Linked DNA regions of Dinoroseobacter shibae DFL 12 = DSM 16493. The protein of the gene in region 1 interacts with the protein of each later gene in a pairwise test. Links are inferred from orthologs where the notes say so. Each region holds a gene or a part of one and is shown on either strand. Other genes may lie near its edges.

Evidence for each region.
Region 2: the proteins of parE (region 1) and DSHI_RS02670 interact in binary tests that used the Escherichia coli proteins (3 or more experiments, as listed by UniProt). The link is inferred for Dinoroseobacter shibae DFL 12 = DSM 16493 from one-to-one orthologs.

What each region holds. Positions count from the first base shown.
Region 1 is NC_009952.1:757,718-761,021, reverse strand. The notes cover bases 186-3,167. They hold parE (DNA topoisomerase IV subunit B), read left to right. Parts: upstream 186-685; coding sequence 686-2,650; downstream 2,651-3,167. Also shown: DSHI_RS03835 (hypothetical protein), read right to left, coding at 1-27. UniProt on the Escherichia coli protein: Topoisomerase IV is essential for chromosome segregation; it is the principal protein responsible for decatenating newly replicated chromosomes. It relaxes supercoiled DNA.
Region 2 is NC_009952.1:509,952-513,121, forward strand. Bases 283-3,130 are described here. They hold DSHI_RS02670 (dihydroxyacetone kinase subunit DhaK), read right to left. Parts: upstream 2,284-3,130; coding sequence 1,282-2,283; downstream 283-1,281. Other genes in these bases: DSHI_RS02660 (AAA family ATPase), read left to right, coding at 283-658; DSHI_RS02665 (dihydroxyacetone kinase subunit L), read right to left, coding at 686-1,285; DSHI_RS02675 (ABC transporter permease), read right to left, coding at 2,314-3,130. Also shown: DSHI_RS02655 (aldo/keto reductase), read left to right, coding at 1-23; more of DSHI_RS02660, read left to right, coding at 107-282; more of DSHI_RS02675, read right to left, coding at 3,131-3,170. UniProt on the Escherichia coli protein: Dihydroxyacetone binding subunit of the dihydroxyacetone kinase, which is responsible for the phosphoenolpyruvate (PEP)-dependent phosphorylation of dihydroxyacetone via a phosphoryl group transfer from DhaL-ATP.

The DNA.
Region 1 (3,304 bases):
CGCCAGTAGTCCTGTCTTGAATGTCATCGTCACACTTCCACTCGTTGTAGTCCAAATACCAAATTTCACTATCACATCTGCGCCCGCGGAAGTCAAACTTTGTAAAGATTGTCTTAACACCGCGCCAAATCGGCAGTCTTCACGCGCAGGCGGTCGAAAGTTGCACAAATAAGCAGCAGTCTCGACCGCGTTCCCAGCGCAGGGCGCGTTAGCGGCCCGCGCGAACCGCCGCCCTCGCACCAGCCTGGAGGCCGTGCTTCGTCCCCTCCGGCCCTGCGCCCCGCGCCCTGCACGCCCCGCCCGGCCCGGGCTTTACGTGGCCGGCACGGACTTGTCGCGACCAATCGCACATGCGGCGGGCACGCCACCCCGCGCACGCGATTGCCCCGCCAGCGGCACCTGAACTCGGCGTCCACCGCCACACCCGGCGCGCAAACCGCAGACCGCCCCTGGTCGCGCACCGCGTCACGACCGGCGGACTCACCGCTCTCGCTCCGGGCGGCGATCATCGCCCCCGCGACGAATGATGCCCCCGCGCTCACCCGACGCACCGGCCTCAGCCCCCAAGGTCGTGCGCCTGCCCGCCCGGGCGGCGACATCCCCGCCCCCCTTCGCCCCTCGCGGCCACTTCCCACCTCCCCCCCGCCCTGCCATACTGGCGCAAACACCAAGAATGAGCAGTCCCATGGCCAACGACCTTCTCTCGGGCGCGCGCGCCGACACCGCCGCCACCTATGACGCCTCCTCGATCCAGGTGCTGGAAGACATGGAACATGTCCGCCTCCGCCCCGGCATGTATATCGGCGGCAAGGACGACCGCGCGCTCCACCACATGGTGGCCGAGATCATCGACAACTCCATGGACGAGGCGGTCGCGGGCCACGCCACCTGGATCGAGGTCGAGCTGCACGCCAACGGCCATGTCTCCGTACGCGACAACGGCCGCGGCATCCCCACCGACCCGCACCCGAAAACCCCCGACAAATCCGCGCTGGAGGTGATCTTCTGCACCCTCAACGCGGGCGGCAAGTTCTCCGGCGACAGCTACGAGACCTCGGGCGGCCTGCACGGCGTCGGCTCCTCGGTGGTCAACGCGCTCAGCGACCACCTCCGCGTGGAAGTCGCCCGCAACCGCGAGCTTTACGCCATGGAATTCTCCCGCGGCGTCCCCCAGGGCAAACTGGCGAAAATCGGCGCCGCCCCCAACCGCCGCGGCACCGCCGTCACCTTCCACCCGGACCCGGAGATCTTCGGCTCCCTCGCCCTCAAACCAGCGCGCCTGTTCAAGATGGCCCGCTCCAAGGCCTACCTCTTCTCCGGGGTCGAGATCCGCTGGAAAACCGCCATCGACGACGGCGACACGCCCGAGGAGGCCACCTTCCACTTCCCCGGCGGGCTCAGCGACTACCTCAACGAAACACTCGGCCAGGCCGCCACCTATGCCGACGCGCCGTTCTCCGGCACCGTGTCGTTCGAGAAATTCGGCCGCCCCGGCAAGGTCGAATGGGCCATCAACTGGACCCCGGCCCGCGACGGCTTCATCCAGTCCTACTGCAACACCGTCCCCACGCCGGAGGGCGGCACCCACGAGGCGGGCTTCTGGGCCGCCATCCTCAAGGGCATCAAGGCTTACGGCGAGCTTGTCTCGAACCGCAAGGCCAGCACCATCACCCGCGAGGACCTGATCACCGGCGCGGGCGCGCTCGTGTCCTGCTTCATCCGGGAGCCGGAATTCGTCGGCCAGACCAAGGACCGCCTCGCCACCGTCGAGGCCCAGCGCATGGTCGAGAACGCCGTGCGCGACCACTTCGACAACTGGCTCGCCGCCGACACCAAATCCGCCGGCGCCATCCTCGACTTCCTCGTCCTGCGCGCCGAGGAACGCCTCCGCCGCCGCCAGGAAAAGGAAACCGCCCGCAAATCAGCCACCAAGCGCCTGCGCCTGCCCGGCAAGCTGGTGGACTGCTCCGCCACCAACCGCGCGGGTACGGAACTGTTCATCGTCGAGGGCGACAGCGCGGGCGGCTCCGCCAAGATGGCCCGCGACCGCAAGACCCAAGCCCTCCTACCCCTGCGCGGCAAGATCCTCAACGTCCTCGGTGCCGCGTCCTCGAAACTCGGCTCCAACCAGGAGATCAGCGATCTGACCCAGGCCCTCGGCGTCGGGCTCGGCAGCAAATTCAACATCGAGGATCTGCGCTACGACAAGATCATCATCATGACCGACGCCGACGTGGACGGCGCCCATATCGCGTCCCTGCTGATGACCTTCTTCTTCACCCAGATGCGCCCGATGATCGACGCAGGCCACCTCTATCTGGCCTGCCCGCCCCTCTTCCGCCTGACCCAAGGCGCGAAACGGGTCTATTGCCTCGACGAGGCCGAACGCGACGCCTGGCTGGAAAAAGGCCTCGGCGGCAAAGGCAAGATCGACGTGAGCCGCTTCAAGGGCCTGGGGGAGATGGACGCCAAGGACCTCAAGGACACCACCATGAACCCCGAAACCCGGAAGCTGATCCGGGTGTCCATCGACGAGGACGAGCCGGGTGAGACGGGGGATCTGGTCGAGCGGCTGATGGGGAAGAAACCGGAGAAGCGCTTCGAGTATATCCAGGAGAACGCCCGGTTCGTGGAGGAGTTGGATGTTTGATTTGATAAAGAAACTGAGATATCCGCAAAACACGGTCGCGTGCGCGGCCGCTTTATTCGTCTTAACAGCTTGCGACCCAATACTTTACACTAGCTATAGCACCCTGATCGAGGACACCTCCCAAGAACAGATTGATGAGTTGCGCCGATTACCAACCTTCAAAGAAGCTTCCGCTTTTGATGCAACACTCTGCGAGTATTTGAGGAACCAGAAACGGATCGGTCTGTCTCCCGGAACATCCAGATTTCTCAGGCAAGAACTCGCCTCTAGAAAGGCATTCAATAGCAGAGACTTAGAAATCCTCACTGATCCAAGCTCAAACCTCGGAACAGGAATGTCTCTAAACGGTCTAAAGTGTTCATATGGTAGTGATATACGGATAGTGAGCAGATCATTTTATGGCCGTACACACAATTGGCAGGTACAGTTGTCAGAAGACTATTTATACACAAAAAACTTTGCCTATCTCGAAGGGAATGGGCAGGAGGCTGGGATGAGAGTAGTTTCCTGGAACTGACGATTGAATTGCAAATCTGCTCGGTCGCCAGACCGGGCCGCGTCCGATCCGCCCCCACGGGCGGACGCGCTGCGCGCTAACCGCCCTCGGATCGGCCGCAGCCCTTCACCAGCCGTTCCACAAGCGTCCTCTCCGCC
Region 2 (3,170 bases), 250 kb from region 1 along the record:
GCGGCGAAGACCCATTGGTCTGAGTGGCGAAGGCCTTGTGTGAACCCGTTTCGCCACGGCGCGCTCCTTGGGCGGGTGTTGCCAAGAGAGGGCTGGGGATGACACGTTGAGCCGCAGGTTTATCTTGCTGACCGGGTGCTCTGGTGGTGGAAAATCAACACTCCTGCAATCGCTGAGCGCCAAGGGTTTCGCCACCGTGGAAGAACCGGGTCGACGCATCGTCGCAGATGAAATTGCCAAGGGTGGCACTGCTTTGCCTTGGTTGGACATGGGGGCGTTCGCGCGGCGCGCCGTCGAGATGGCGCAATCGGATCTGCAACGGGCTACGGAGCATGAGGGTCTTGTATTCTTCGACCGGGGCATCTTCGACGCCGCGGTCGCGTTGGAGCATTCGGGCGGCCCGTCCATCCGGGAGACACTGGGTGCGGCCCGTGCCTATGCGGGCCGTGTTTTCGTGGTGCCGCCGTGGGAAGAGATCTTTGGCCAAGACGCCGAGCGCCGGCACCATTTCAACGCGGCGGTGCAGGAGTATCATCGTATAACGGACGCTCTGGACGCGTTGGGATACGATGGACGGGTCTTGCCGCGCGTGTCTGTGCGCGACCGGGTCGAGATGGTTCTGCAAGGCTGCACCGGGCGGTCGGCGAGATCGCCCTGATGCCCTGAGCGCCAGGCGCCCTAGCGCCTATTTGTCCACGGCGGCCCTGACCACCGACTGCATCGCCAGCATCCCGGGATCGTCCAGCCCGATACTCTTTTCGCCGAAAATGCGGGCGCGGCCGACCGTGGCGGGTTTGTCGCGAAAATCCTCCAGCGCGCGGTCCACGGCCTCGGCTGCTGCGCTGGCCTTGTCATCGGCCTTGTCTGTCGTGCGGGCGACGTAGTCGAGGCTGTCGAGAACCGTCTTGCCGCCAAGCTCTGCCTTGCCCCGTTCCTGCATCTTGTCGCGCGCACCTGCGATGAGACCGGGAATACTCTCCGATTCAATCTCCTGCTGACCCCGCAGTTCCTTTGCGGCGCTCATCAGCCCTGTTGCCATGAGCGTGCCGTAGGACGACCCCGAGGACTTGGTGAACGCCTGGGCGCATCCCAGCAGGGCCATGCCGATATCCTCGGGCAGATCGTCCTTCATCGCCACGATCGCGCGCATGCCACGTGTCATGGTGACCCCCAGATCACCATCACCAAGGGCCGCATCGGCACTGTTGAGTAGGTCGAAATCCCGCTCCATCGCGGCTGCGATGCGGTCAATGGCGCCCAGAAGTGTATCGCGGGTGATCGTCATCCAACCCTCCAGAACGCGCAGTCGCACGGTGCCAGAAGCAACTTCTCAAGTTCGTCATCCAGCTTGCACAGGGTGAAGGACACGCCCGCCATTTCCATCGACGTGGCGTAGCGCCCGACCAGCGGCATGACGATGCGTGCGCCCGCAGCTTCGAGCCGGGCCTTTACCCTGCGGTAGAGGATGTAGAGTTCTTCGGGCGGTGTCGCTCCGAGGGAGTTCACCATCACGGACACGCGGTCGCCATTGCCAATTGGCATATCGGCGAGAAGCCTGTCCATCATCTCTTCGGCGATCTGATCGGCGGTCTGCAGCTTGCCGCGCCAGACGCCGGGTTCGCCATGAATGCCCATGCCCATTTCCATTTCGTCTTCGGCGATCTCGAAGGTGGGTTTGCCCGCTTGTGGCACCGTGCAGGGGGACAGCGCCGCACCGATGGAGCGGCAGGCATCCGCGGCTTTCTGGGCCACCGCGGTAACGCCATCCAGGTCACGGCCTTCCTCGGCGGCGGCCCCGGCGATCTTGAAGGCGTAGACCATGCCCGCGACACCGCGGCGTTTTTCGGCTTCTGCTGGCGGGGCAGAGGCCACGTCATCGGCCAATAGCACCGTGGTGCAGGTGATGTCGTCGAACTCCACCAGCTCTCCGGCCATATCGAAGTTCATTACATCGCCGCCGTAGTTGCCATATAGGCGTAGCACGCCAGCACCGCTGTCGGCCACGCGGATCGCATCGGCCATCTGTTCGGCTGAGGGCGAGGCGAAGACATCCCCGATCGCGCAGGCGTCGAGCAATCCTTCGCCCACATAGCCGGTAAAGACCGGCAGGTGGCCGGACCCACCGCCGGTCACGATCCCGACCTTGCCGTCCTTGCCCGGGTTGGCGCGGGCCACGACCTTGCCGGTATCGCCGTGCAGGCGGTAGTATTCCGGATGCGCGGCGATCAGCCCCGCCAGCATCTCGTCGACATAGTCTTCCGGCTTGTTAAGTATCTTTTTCATCATGTCCTCCTCCCGCTCTGGACGGATGGTTTATTTTGGTGGCTTCAGGCTACTGCGCAGGGCGGTCACGGCATGGGTGTTGATCACCATGACGAGGATTAGCAGCGCGCCCCAGATCAACTCGCGTGCGAAATTTGACACCCCAAGCATGTTCAGGCCGCTGGACAGGAACTGCATAGACAGCACCGCCAACACCACGCCAATGACGCGACCATAGCCACCATAGGGGTTCACCCCGCCCAGCACGGCGATCAGAACCGCCAGCAGCAGGTAGGAAGACCCGTAATCGGCCTTCGCTGAATTGGCACGGCTCATTATGATGAGCCCGGCAACCGACGCGAACATCCCGGCGATCACGTAGACCTTGAGCAGCATGCGGTTGATGTCGATGGCGGCATAAAGCGCCGCGAGCGGATTGGCCCCGTACATCGTCACGCGCAATCCGAAGGCGGTGCGGGTCAGGACCAGGTGCAGCAGGAACGCCAGAACCGCAAACAGGATGAGAGGGACAGGCACACCCGCCAAGGTCGCGTTTCCGATCAAGGCGACCGTGTCGGGAAAGCCCATGACTGCGCTGCCACCGGTCATCGCAATGGCAAAACCGGTAAACACAAGACCGGATCCCAGGGTGGCGAGAATGGGCGGAAGGCCGAAGAATGCCACCAGCGATCCGTTGATCAAACCGGCAATCGCCCCGATGCACAGCGCTGCGGTGATCGCGATTGCGAGCCAGATCGCGGATTGCGCGGCGGGCATTTCGGCATTCGAAAAATGGGTGAGGATCAGTGCGGCGACAACCGCCGACAGGTTGGCGATGCCCACCACCGAGAGGTCGATCCCGCCGGTCATCATGGCGATGGTCATGGCCAGTGCGAGGATCGCGAACT